3 regions of the Gordonia sp. NB41Y genome follow, and region 1 is predicted to be linked to each of the others. Evidence: predicted binding sites of a transcription regulator. Region 1 holds the regulator's gene; each other region holds the start of a gene.

Evidence for each region. The regulator LexA, encoded in region 1, represses DNA repair genes until DNA is damaged. The targets are predictions, from matches to a motif close to CGAACANNTGTTCG.
Region 2: Q9K23_RS08610 (HNH endonuclease signature motif containing protein) is a predicted target of LexA. The motif match lies at 1,925-1,938, and genes of this name have one in related genera.
Region 3: Q9K23_RS23250 (SAV_6107 family HEPN domain-containing protein) is a predicted target of LexA. The motif match lies at 1,827-1,840, and genes of this name have one in related genera.

The regions. Positions count from the first base shown of each region.
Region 1 is NZ_CP132196.1:504,222-508,349, forward strand. Features, by position in the region: gene hrpA (ATP-dependent RNA helicase HrpA) at 1-709, shown strand, start outside; gene nrdR (transcriptional regulator NrdR) at 683-1,192, opposite strand; gene Q9K23_RS02100 (LysM peptidoglycan-binding domain-containing protein) at 1,217-1,972, opposite strand; gene lexA (transcriptional repressor LexA) at 2,257-2,910, shown strand; gene ptsP (phosphoenolpyruvate--protein phosphotransferase) at 3,030-4,128, opposite strand, start outside.
Region 2 is NZ_CP132196.1:2,023,508-2,027,635, forward strand. Features, by position in the region: one part of gene Q9K23_RS08605 (IS3 family transposase) at 1-179, opposite strand, end outside; AL1L pseudoknot at 49-183, opposite strand; one part of gene Q9K23_RS08605 (IS3 family transposase) at 179-452, opposite strand; gene Q9K23_RS08610 (HNH endonuclease signature motif containing protein) at 669-1,910, opposite strand; gene Q9K23_RS08615 (acryloyl-CoA reductase) at 2,114-3,124, shown strand; gene Q9K23_RS08620 (carboxymuconolactone decarboxylase family protein) at 3,186-3,737, shown strand; gene Q9K23_RS08625 (MarR family transcriptional regulator) at 3,945-4,128, opposite strand, start outside.
Region 3 is NZ_CP132196.1:5,315,736-5,319,863, reverse strand. Features, by position in the region: gene Q9K23_RS23255 (DUF3040 domain-containing protein) at 578-982, opposite strand; gene Q9K23_RS23250 (SAV_6107 family HEPN domain-containing protein) at 1,175-1,672, opposite strand; gene Q9K23_RS23245 (GNAT family N-acetyltransferase) at 1,929-2,594, shown strand; gene Q9K23_RS23240 (NAD(P)/FAD-dependent oxidoreductase) at 2,600-4,128, shown strand, end outside.

The DNA of each region.
Region 1 (4,128 bases):
GGCGGCACGCCTGCATCTGCCCGCGGTGATCGTCCTGCTCGACGCCGCGATCGCGCCGCTGAGCGCCAAGGCGTCGTCGGGGCTCGATCCGGCAGGCCGACTCGCGTTGAGCCAGAACCCCTATCGTGAATCGGCGCAGCTGTTCGCCGACTGCACCCGACGGGCCATCCGCGATCTCGTGCCGGCGGATGCGGCTCTCGCGGTGCGCGACCCGGCGGCATTCGAGAAACTCGTGTCGGGCTTGCGGTCGCAGGTGATCGCGGCCGCCCCGGACTATCTGCGGCTGGCCGTCGATGCGCTTCGGGAGGTGGCGCCACTGCGTCGCGAGATGGACACCCACTCCGGGCAGGTCCCGGCCGACGATGTCGCCGAACAGCTGGAGAACCTGATCTTCGACGGATTCGTGCTGGCCACGCCGCGCACCCATCTCGAGGATCTGCCCCGATATCTGGCCGCGGCACGGTCGCGACTGGAGCAGTTGCCCGGATCCGCGACGCGCGATCACGACGCGATGGCCAGCGTCGACCGGGTGATCGCACGATGGAATCAGCGCCTCGACCAGGTCCCCGCACCCCGCCGCGACCGGGTCAACGAACAGGCCCACTGGATGGTCGAGGAACTACGGGTGGGGTTGTTCGCCCAGCGGCTGGGCACGCGATATCCGGTGTCGGAGAAGCGCGCGCTACGAACCCTTGACCGTCTCGGCTGAGACGGCCCCGTTGACGCCGACGGCCTCCCCGTGCCGGGAGTGCTCGTCGCGCAGGTCGTCGATCTCGCGCTGGAAGTCCTCCAGCGAGTCGAACGACCGGTAGACCGACGCGAAGCGCAGGTAGGCGACCTCGTCGAGGTCGCGCAGGGGTTTGAGGATGGCCAGACCGACCTCGTTGCTGGGGATCTCGGCGGCACCGGAGGCGCGGACCGCCTCCTCGACCTGCTGGGCGAGCTGGGCGAGATCGTCCTCGTCGACGTGGCGTCCCTGGCAGGCCCGGCGCACACCGCGCATGACCTTCTCCCGGCTGAACGGTTCGGTGACGCCATTGCGTTTCACCACGGCGAGCACGGCGGTCTCCACGGTGGAGAAGCGGCGACCACAGGAACTGCACGACCTCCGTCTACGGATCGCCTGCCCCTCGTCGGCGACACGCGAGTCGATGACCTTGGTGTCTTCGTTTCTGCAGAACGGGCAGCGCATACAAAGACAATACCGTCCCACCGGTCAGCGGTAGCGCGGCGTCAGCAGTGCTTGCCCGACCTGCAGGCCGCTGCCCGCCATGTCGTTGAGCTCGACGATCTCGTCGATCACCACCCGGCTCGGCATGTCCGGGGCCACCCGGGCGGCGATCGACCCGAGCGACTCCCCCGCCCGCACGTGCACCACCTGGGTGGAGACCGGGGACGGGACGGTGGCGCGCTGATAGTCCGAGCCGACGATCGCGACGATCCACACCAGCATCGCCAGTGCGACACCGGTCATGACCGCGACCGCGGTGGTGCGACGCCGACGATGGACCGACGACACCGCGGTCCCGCGCACCGGGACCACCACCGCATCGGCACAGGCCACCCGGCCAGGGCCCACACGACCGGCACCGCCACGTCCGGCACCCACACGTCCGCCGCCCACACGTTCGGTACTCCCGCGCCCCGCCACCACCCGACCGCGGCTGCGGGCCGCGGTCGTGACGCGCCGCTCGACGCCCGGGTGCTCGATCCGACCGCGGTGTTCGGCGAGACCGCGGTGTTCGATCCGACCGCGGTGTTCGGCGAGACCGCGGTGTTCGAGCCCGACGCGCATGGCATCGGCCTCGGCCGGATGCCGGCCCGCACCGCGACCGCCGGGGCGCCGGCCCCCCGGGTGCCGATCGGCGCCGCGGGCTCCCGCCGCAGGTCGGGGCGTGGGGGTGCCGGACGGACGGGTGGCCGACGGGGCCGCTGCCGCCGCCGGACGGTCCGATATCAGGGTTGTGTGCATGAGAGAGAGCCTCCCGTTTCTCGATCACGCGTTCGATGAACTGTTGTTCGAAGTTCTATCACGGGGCTCCGACAAATGTCGTGGAAACACGTCGAACAGGTGTTTGAGGTTGTCGGGAACGTGGGATAACCTCGATCACAGAAGATGCCGACGCGGGGCGGCACGGAAAGGACACGTACGCGATGAGTGACAAGACGCGGCGCGCGGCCGGGTCGTCGGGCGCGAAGTCGAAGGCCGGGTCGTCGAGGGCGGGATCGTCGCGAGCAGCGGCGAACCCGGATGCGATCGACCCGGTGGTCATCGAGGCCACGCTGACCCAGCGTCAGCGCGAGGTGCTCGAGGTGATCCGCCGATCGGTCCGCGAGCGCGGCTATCCGCCGAGCATCCGCGAGATCGGTGATGCGGTGGGTCTCAACTCGACCTCGTCGGTGGCCCACCAGTTGCGCACCCTCGAACGCAAGGGACTGCTCAAGCGCGACGCCAATCGCCCGCGTGCGGTCAACGTGCAGGACAACCAGATCGACCCGAATCCCTCCGACGACCCGGCCGCAGCCGGTCTGCCGACCCCGGCATTCGTGCCGGTGCTCGGCCGGATCGCCGCCGGCGGACCGATCCTCGCCGAGCAGGCCGTGGAGGATGTCTTCCCGCTGCCGCGCGAGCTGGTCGGCGACGGATCGCTGTTCATGCTCAAGGTGGTCGGCGAGTCCATGATCGACGCCGCGATCTGCGACGGCGACTGGGTGGTGGTCCGTCAGCAGAACGTGGCCGACAACGGCGACATCGTCGCCGCGATGATCGACGGCGAGGCCACCGTCAAGACCTTCAAGCGCGGCAACGGCCAGGTGTGGCTGATGCCGCACAACGAGCTCTTCGACCCGATCCCGGGCAACACCGCCGTCATCCTCGGCAAGGTCGTCACCGTGATGCGTCGGGTCTGACACCCGGCGAACCCACCTCGACGAGAACTGCCCTCAGGAATCGCATCCCTGAGGACAGTTCTTCTGAAGTCGTTCTCACACAGCGGTTCTCGCCGGTACGGTGCCGGGCGAGGGCGTGCTCAGCCGGCCAGGACCGCCGCTGCCGCCGCCCGCGCGGCGGCCGCCTCCGAGGTCGCCAGGGCCGCCCGGGCCGCATCACGGCACTGCGCCAGCGACACCTGTCCGAGGCGTGCGCCGACGGCCGCCGCCGCGACGGGGGCACTCGACAACGAGCTCACCCCCATCCCCACCAGGACGCAGGCGAGCAGCGGATCCGCGGCCGCCTCGCCACACACCCCGACGGGCTTTCCGGCGTCGGCACCGGCCCGGGCCACACCCTCGATCAGGTGCAACACCGCCGGCTGCCACGGATCGGTGAGCTCGGCCAGCTCGGCCGACATACGGTCGGCGGCCATCGTGTACTGGGTCAGATCGTTGGTCCCGATCGAGACGAAGTCCACCTCGGCGAGCACCGCCGATGCCAGGATCGCCGCGGACGGGATCTCGATCATCACCCCCGCGATCATCCCTCGTGACCGCACCTCGGCGGCGAAGTCTGCGGCCTCGGCCGGTCCGGCGATCATCGGTGCCATCACCCGCGCGGTGGCACCGGACTCCTCGGCGGCCCGGGCGATCGCGTCGAGCTGATTCGTCCGGATCTCGGGATGGGTTGCGGTCAGCCGGTTTCCGCGGATACCCAGCGCAGGGTTCGCCTCGGCGCCGTGGTCGACGAAGCGCAGCGGCTTGTCCGAGCCGGCGTCGAGCGTGCGGATCACCACCTTGCCGCCCGGGAACGCGTCGATCACCTCGCGATAGAGCACCACCTGCTCGTCGACCGTCGGCTCGTCGGCGCGGTCGAGGAAGGTCAGCTCGGTGCGGAACAGGCCGATGCCCTCGACCGGGTATCCGGTCGCGGCGCGCGCGGAGACGCCGTCGGCCACGTTGGCGAGCACGGCCACCTCGTGACCGTCGGCCGTGCGGCCCGGTCCCGACCACGCGGCGACGACCTCGGCCTGCCGGCGGCTCTCGGCCACCGCCGCCCGGGCAGCCGTCGGCTCCGGGTCGATCTCCACGCTGCCGGCGGTGCCGTCGACCAGCACGGTGGTGCCTGCGGCCACCGCGTCGAGTCCGGCCACCGCGACCACACAGGGGATGCCGAGCTGGCGGGCGATGATCGCG
Region 2 (4,128 bases), 1.5 Mb from region 1:
ATGGGTGCGTCCGGCAGGCCGACGCGACCGCCAGGCCCGATAGGTGCGTGCGGCGATCTGACAGCCCTGCTCAGACAGGACTCGGCAGATCGACTCGACCGCAACACCTTTGGTACGCATCTCATCAATGAAGCTGATGATCATCGATTGCGGGGGTCGAGTTCCCCCACGAAGAAAGACGTCGCCGCTTTCAACACCTCGACGTCCTCACGCAACCGCTTGTTCTCGGCCTTCAAACGCTTCAGCTCGGCGAGCTCGGTACTGCTGGCCCCGGGCCTCCGGCCCCCATCGACCTCGGCCTGCACCGCCCACCGGCGCACCGTCTCTTTACTCACTCCGAGTTTCTTCGCGATCGCTGCAGCTGCTGCCGTCGTCGACGAGTACTCCCCGCCATGCTCGGCCAACATCCGTAACGCACGAGCCTTGACCTCGGGATCAATGTTCTTCGGCATGTGCTCATCCTTCCTGACTCAAAAGGAAGCGGCACGAAACCCCGGGGGATTCACTGCTCAATCAGCCACGCTCCGTTGATGGTTGAGCCGACGAGGAGCGAAGCGACAAGTCGTGTCGAAACCTCCACCGGCCGAACTCGCCAACCCAACCAACGGAGGTCCCGACACCCCACTATCTCTATGAATTTCTCAAAGAACACAAGCTTCTACAAAAGGTCAGGCAGCATTCGGTAGCTCGTCGGCAAACCGCCTGTTATACGCCGGAATCGGACGACGACGCCGATCCACCACCTCAGGTGGGATCAGCCACGGATGCGCATCCGGACCCATGTAGACGTCCCACCCGTTGTGATGCACATCGGCATGACACGACGAACACAACAAACACCCATTCGCCAGATCAGTCGCACCACCATCCGACCAATGCGCAATGTGATGAGCCTGAGTCCGAGATGCCGGGGCACCGCACTTGATGCAACACCGATCCCGCTCGAACAACGCCCGCCGCTGCGAAGCTGTGAACAAGCGTTTCGACCGGCCCATATCCAACGGGACGCGTTCGCCGTCGACGATCGTCATGACAACCACACCGTCACAGCTGGTTTCGAGCAGGGTGCTGTGGGTGATCGACCCACCGAACGCCAACTCGGCCTTGCCCGGTGTATCCGCGGGTACCGACAGGTTGATCAACGCCGCAGGTAGCGCGGTCACCGACCGATCCCCGGCGCCGGCGGCCATATCCAACACCATCTCCAACGCGTCAGCGCGACGTCGAGGCGCTTCACGCGGATCTTTTGACCCATCCGGCTGCGGGACCGGCGCCGACAGCTTCTCGATCGCCGTCGCCAACTTCTCGCCGACAACAACATCCAGACTCCCGGAGACCGCGACCCGCCCGTCGTCGGTCCGCCCGATATCCAGGGCATTCAGGTTGCGGTCTTCTTTCGCCGGACGTCCACCCTCGGCATCGCCAGCATGATGGTCCCCGAGCTGGTGTGCCCGGGCCATCACCTCGGAGGGCTTGGCCCCCGACAACACCTGCGCCAACAGATCGCCCTCAAAGGTCGCCCAGGTCTCAGCGTCCGGCGGTTCCCCGGCACGTAGCCCGATCTGGTTCAGCCCGCGCACGATCGCATCGACATGCTCACCCGAGATCGCGCCGTCGGCAGCGTGTTTCAGCGTGCGTTCCACCACCGCCGACGTCCCGATTCGCTGCATCCGCGCAGCCACAGCTGGCGCGTACCCCATCTCGATCAACAAGGCGATCGGTTTGTGCCCGTGCCGTTGCGCCACCCCCAGCCGATCCAAGTGCCCGGCCCCGGCCGCGGTCAATGCATCCACGACATTCCTGATGGTGACCAGTGTCCGCATGTCTATGAACACGTCCGGCCCGGTCGGATCGTCGTCGAAACGACAATCGATGAGTGCGTCGAGAATGGTCTCCAGCTCCCCCTGCATGTGTTCCATTGTAGCGAACACATAGGCGAACTATCAGCGAAATGGCAAGCAGAACACTATCTGTGGACAGATTGTGACAGCTGTTCACCCAGGAGACTCGGGTTCACCAATGGGGTTCACCGCCCCTCGCGACGTAACCCACGTCACGACCCCGACTACCATCACCAACGACCGAGCTCTACCGCCGGACCATGAGGACGATGATGACCACCAGCATTCCCGACAGTTTCGCCGCGCTCGTCGCCCGAGAGAACGACGGGGCGGTGATCCTGGGCCGTGAGACCCTCACCGGTGCGGACCTGCCCGACGGCCAGGTGACCATCGCCGTGCACTACTCGGGGGTGAACTACAAAGACGCCCTGGCCATCACGCCGCGCGGCGGAGTGGTACGCAACTACCCGATCGTGCCGGGTATCGACGTGGCCGGCGAGGTGGTGGCCTCCACCGATCCGGCCTTCGCGCCGGGCGACCAGGTGGTGGCACACGGTGGTCCGATCGGCACCGACCAGCACGGCGGCTACGCCGAGTTCGCCGTCGCCCCGTCCGACCAGGTGGTCGAGCTCGCGTCGCTGACCACGCGAGAGGCCGCCGCCATCGGTACCGCCGGGTTCACCGCGGCGATGAGCGTGGCAGCCCTGCTCGACCACGGCCTCACCCCCGACAACGGACCGATCCTCGTGACCGGGGCCAGCGGCGGTGTCGGTGCGGTCAGCGTCGATCTACTGTCCGCACTCGGCTTCACGGTCACCGCATCGAGCGGGAAGCCCGACGCCGCAAAGCTTCTGACAGATCTGGGCGCCACCGAGGTGGTGGGTCGCCTCGTCGACGACGAGACCAAGATCCGCCCGCTCGGCAGGTCACAATGGGCCGGTGCGGTCGACTGCGTCGGCGGCACCACGCTGGCGTATGTGCTGAGCACCATGCAGCACAGCGGTGCGGTCGCGGCGAGCGGTCTGACCGGGGGCGCCGCGCTGCCGACGACGGTCATGCCGTTCATCCTCCGCGGGGTCGCCCTGCTGGGCATCGACTCGGTGCTCATCGGTGCAGAACTGCGACGCTCGATCTGGGGTCGTATCGAGACCGACTTGCGCCCACAGCATCTCGACTCGGTCATCACCGAGATCGGCATCGGCGATCTCGATGCCTCACTCACCGCCATCAAGGCGGGCAAGGTCACCGGGCGGACCGTCGTCCGCGTCAAGGACGGGTTCTGACCGCTGGGAATCCACCGAAACCCCGGGTCGTCATGGTCGTCGACGGATACCCTCGCCGACCATGACGACCCCGCCCGTTCCCGAGGAATCCCGCCGCCTGCTCGACTCGGTGGTACCACCGCCGAACCGTCCGCCGCGGCTGTACCTGGCGATGGCACACAACCCCGAAGTCCTGCGCGGCTATATCGAGCGCCCCATCCTCGGCCTGCACGGGCTTTTGCACACCGGCCAACTCGCGCCGGATGAGCGTGAACTGACCATCCTTCGGGTCACCGCGCGCTGCGGCGCCGAGCACGAATGGGGTGTCCACGTGGCCTACTTCGGCAAGACGTCGGGACTGAGCAGCGGGCAGGTCGCAGCGACCGTCACCGAGGTGACGCCGTCGCATGCATGGTCACCCCGACATCTTGCGGTCCTGACCATCGCCGACGCCATGGTCGATCAACGGGAACTCACCACCGCCGAGCTCGCCGGGGTCGACGAGGTGCTCGGTATCGCGACCCGCACGGAGATCGTCGCCGTCTCGGCCCAGTACCTGGGCATCTCGGCCATGTGCCGAGTGCTGGCCATCCCGCCGGAGGACAGCGCCCCGCGCTTCCCGTCAGGCACGTGACCCGCGCACGATGAACGGATAACAGCGCCCAGTCAACGAATTCGAGCGCCCGGTCAACGAGATCGAGCGCCCAGTCAACAAGATCGAGCGCCCAGTCAACGAATTCGAGCGCCCGGTCAACGAATTCGAGCGCCCGGCCAACGGATTCGGGCGCCCACTCGACGGATTTCGACGTCGCCGGTAGTCGTCACGGCCGCCATTGCGGATTCACCCGCGTCCGTCGGGATTCCCGATCGCATCGTCGAACCGCCAGAGTGCCGTCGCCACCTCATCCGCACGCGTCCGCACCTCGGGATCGACCCTCGACAACAACGTGACCCAGTGGGCGCGCAGCCGGTGCAGGTTCTCCCGTGCCAGGTCGGTGGCCACGAGCTCCACCGACCGCGCGTTG
Region 3 (4,128 bases), 920 kb from region 1:
GCAAAATTCCGTGGGGGAACGTGATCGGTCGCGTGTCGTCAGCACACCTTCTGGCGTTACGCACGTGACGTATGAACGCCAAAGTGCCAGGTGAGAGCCTCTGAATGCCTCCGGTGGGGCGCAGTGGGGATTCAGGTGGGGCACAGTGGGGATTCGAGTGGGGCCCGGTGGGGATTCGGGTGGGGCCTCGTGGGGAGACCGCGTGGGACACCGGTGGGGAATGCCGGCGGGCCCGACGCAGAGACCAGGCGGGGCCCGGTGGGGAGATCGGGTGGGGCCCGGTGGGGAGATCGGGTGGGGCCCGGTGGGTCACCGCGCGGCCATGCGGCCGGCGATCACGTCAGGCGACGAGCACATGGTGAATAACTGTCGATCGAACGAATATCGGTCGAACGGTGTACCGGCAGCGCGGCACCCACCCCGTCTCGGGCACGGCCACAGCCCGGACAGCGACTCGAGAACGGACCCGACAACGCCGGCGGCGCACCCCTGCAGGGGTGCGCCGCCGGCGTTGTTATCGAGTTCTGTGTCGTCGAGACGTGGAGGTGACGCCGGCCGGCTCAGGCCGACCGGAGGATCATTCCTGCTCGAAGCGTCGGTTGAAGCGCTCTTCCATCCGTTCGGTGAACTTGCGCTTGGGTGCTGCGGCGCGAGCGGTCTTGCCACCCGAGGAGTAGCCGGCGGAGTCGTGTGACCCCTTTCCCGGAGTTCCACCCCACAGGGCCAGGAGCGCGGCGGCGAACATCACGAGGAAGCCGACGAGACTGACGATCGGGAAGCCACCGACGGTGAGTCCGATGATCGGCCCCACCACCAACAGCACCAACCCGACGACGAATACGACCGCCGCCTGAACACGACGACGACCAGGCGACCGCCCGAGGCGGCGACGGGTCACGCTGGACGCGAACTTTGGGTCCTCCGCGTACAGAGCGCTTTCGATCTCTTCGAGCATCCGCTGCTCGTGCTCTGAGAGTGGCACCGACCCTCCTAACTGTTACCGACGAGTCACCGACGAGATGTGCGCCGCGACGCCCGTCGACAACTGTTGTTCGCGGCTAGATTCCATGATACGAGGTGAATCGGACGTCGACCACCATTACCCTCCATGGTTGTCGAATTCATCGATCACCGCGTTACCCGCGACGGCCCGTCCGGCAGCCCACCAGGCACATCAGGCGGGGTACGCCATGGTGACCGACCCCGGACCGCGATCGCCTCGCTCGCAAGCGATCACGAGGGCCTCGACCGCGTCGAGGAAGGTCAGCAGCCGAGCATGGAACTCGGCGATCAGCCCCGCCGGGACGGTCCGGTCCAGGCCGCTCTCGATGTCCATCCGGCGACGCGAGTGCGCCGCAAAATACTCCGCATGGCCGACGAGGTCGGGCACCCGGGCACCGATCCGGCTCCATGCGTCACCCGCATTGCGCCGGCCGGCACGAGGGCTCCGGGGCTCGTGGAGGGCCAGCGCGGCACCGGCACCGCGCAGCGCCGCCAGATAGAGCTGACGGAACCGTTCGGCGTCGTCGTCGATGATCCCGACGGCGTTGTCGACGAGGAGGTCGGCCCGCTCGAGCAGATCGCGAGCACGTGAGATGGCCGTGGGGTCGACCTCGGCGGCGCCACGACGTGACGACCGGGCACTGCCCGACGATGCGGTATGCGATGGCATGGAACCCTCCCCTTCCCGGTGGATACGCGATCATCATCGGTGCGGCCACCGACATTTCGTTGAACGCGGCCCGGTGGTGAGCGCTTCCCTCGCTCACTGCCGGGCCGCGTCGTCGTGCGGGCGTAGGGTGAACAGCTTGCGGAGGCACATTCATCGAACACCCGTTCGACATATTCAATATAGCCAGATCCGTGCAAGGGTTCAAGGCGGACGGCAACATCGGTGAGATCTGCGTACAGAACAGAGAGGACGGCGCGTGACCATCCGGCTCGCCCGACTGACCGGCCAGGATTCCCCGGCCTGGCTCGAGCCCGCGCTCGACGTCTACGTGACCGCGATGAACTACCCCCGCGGTACCGAACGTCACCGGGCAGGACTGTGGCGTGAACACATCGCGCGCCCCGGATGGAGTGCGTTCGCCGCGATCGCACCCGCCCCGGTCACCCCGCGCACCCCGGACATCGATCGCCGGCGGTTGCATCACCCGCTGTCCCCCGGCGGGGACGAGATCATGGTGGGCATCGCCTACGGCTACCGGGGCGCGCCGGATCAGTGGTGGAACCAGCAACTGCGTACCGGGTTGCGGTTGACCGGCACCTCCCCCGCCGACATCGACGAGATCTCCGCGGACTACTTCGAACTCACCGAACTGCACGTACACCCCACCGCACAGGGGCACGGGATCGGCGAGGAGTTGCTCACCCTGCTGCTCACCGGACGACCAGAACGGCATGTGCTGCTGTCCACTCCGGAGATCCCCGCCGAACGCAACCGTGCCTGGGCGCTCTACCGCCGGATGGGATTCGTCGACGTCCTACGGCACTTCACCTTCGCCGGTGACCCACGACCCTTCGCCTTCCTCGGCCGCCGGCTACCGCTGGCCGACCCGGGCCTCGAGCCCGGCCGACCGGTCCCGAGGTGACCCCGATGCGCACCGGTGCACACCCGCGATGGGATGCCGTCGTCGTCGGCGGCGGTCACAACGGACTGGTCGCCGCCGCCTACCTGGCGCGGGCCGGCCGGTCGGTGTGCGTCGTCGAGCGCGACGAGGTGCCCGGCGGCGCGGTGTCGACCGTCGAACGGTTCCCCGGCTACCGGGTGGACCGCGGGTCGTCGGCGCATCTGATGATCCGGCATTCGCCGGTGATCGACGACCTCGGTCTCACCGAGATGGGCCTGACCTACCTCGACTGCGACCCGTGGGCGTTCTGCCCGGCCACCGACACCGCGCCGCCACTGGTGTTCCGGACCGACCTCGACGCCACCTGCGCCTCGATCGAGGCCTCGTGCGGAGGCCGCGACGCCGATGCCTACCGACGGTTCGTCGAGGTCTGGACCCCGCGCTCGCAGGCCCTGATGAAGGCGTTCTACCAGCCCCCCGACCCGGGTCGCTTCGCAGTGGCCTTCGGCGGGCTCGGGGCGACGGCGACGAGCGCCCGCACCGGGGTCGTCGGCAACCGCACCGGCCGCATGCTGTCGGCGACCCAGGAACTGATGGCGTCGGGCGACTCGCTGCTCGACCGGTGGTTCACCTCCGAACACCTCAAGGCGGCACTTGCGTGGTTCGGCGCGCAGTCGGGTCCGCCGATGAACGCCCCCGCCACCGCCCCGATGATCGGCTTCGCCGCACTGATGCACCAGCTCCCGCCCGGTCGCGCGGTGGGCGGCAGCGGCGCCCTGACCACCGCACTGCTGCGCCGGCTCGACGCCGAGGGTGCGCAGGTGCACACCGGTGCGGCCGCGTCGACGATCGGTCGGTGCGGCGACCACTGGCGGGTCACCGGCACCGACGGGCAGTCACGCTGCGCGACCACGGTGATCGCCGCCTGCCACATCCTGACCACCCTCGACCTGCTCGGTGCGGGTGGATTCGCCCCCGACCTGCTCGACCGGTGGCGCACCCAGATCTCGGTCGGCTCCGGGATGGGCATGGCGGTGCGCGTCGGCGCACGTGACCTGCCCGTCTATCGCGACCTGCCGTCGGATCTGCCGGCCCACGGGGTGCACTCGTCGCTGGCCCTGCTGGTCACCGATCGCGCACATCTCCGGCGGGCGGAGGCCGCGGCGGCGGTCGGCGAACTCCCCGACCGGCCGGCCTGTGTGGCGATGTCGTTCTCGGCGATCGACCCGGGGCTGAGTCCCCCGGACCGGCATCTGATCAACATCTGGGCCCAGTGGCATCCGCGCCACCTGTCCGGTGGCCGGGACTGGGCGGACCTGCGCGAGACCGCCGCCGATGCGGTGATCGCCGAGCTCGACCGGTATGCGCCCGGGTTCTCCGACGGCGTCGAGCATCGCCATGTGCAGACCCCTGATCTCCTCGAATCCGAACTCGGTCTGCGGGGCGGCAACATCATGCACGTCGAGATGACGATCGACCAGATGTTCATGTTCCGGCCCCATCCGGACCTGAGCGGTCATCGGGTCCCGGGGGCCGACGGACTGCTGCTGGCCGG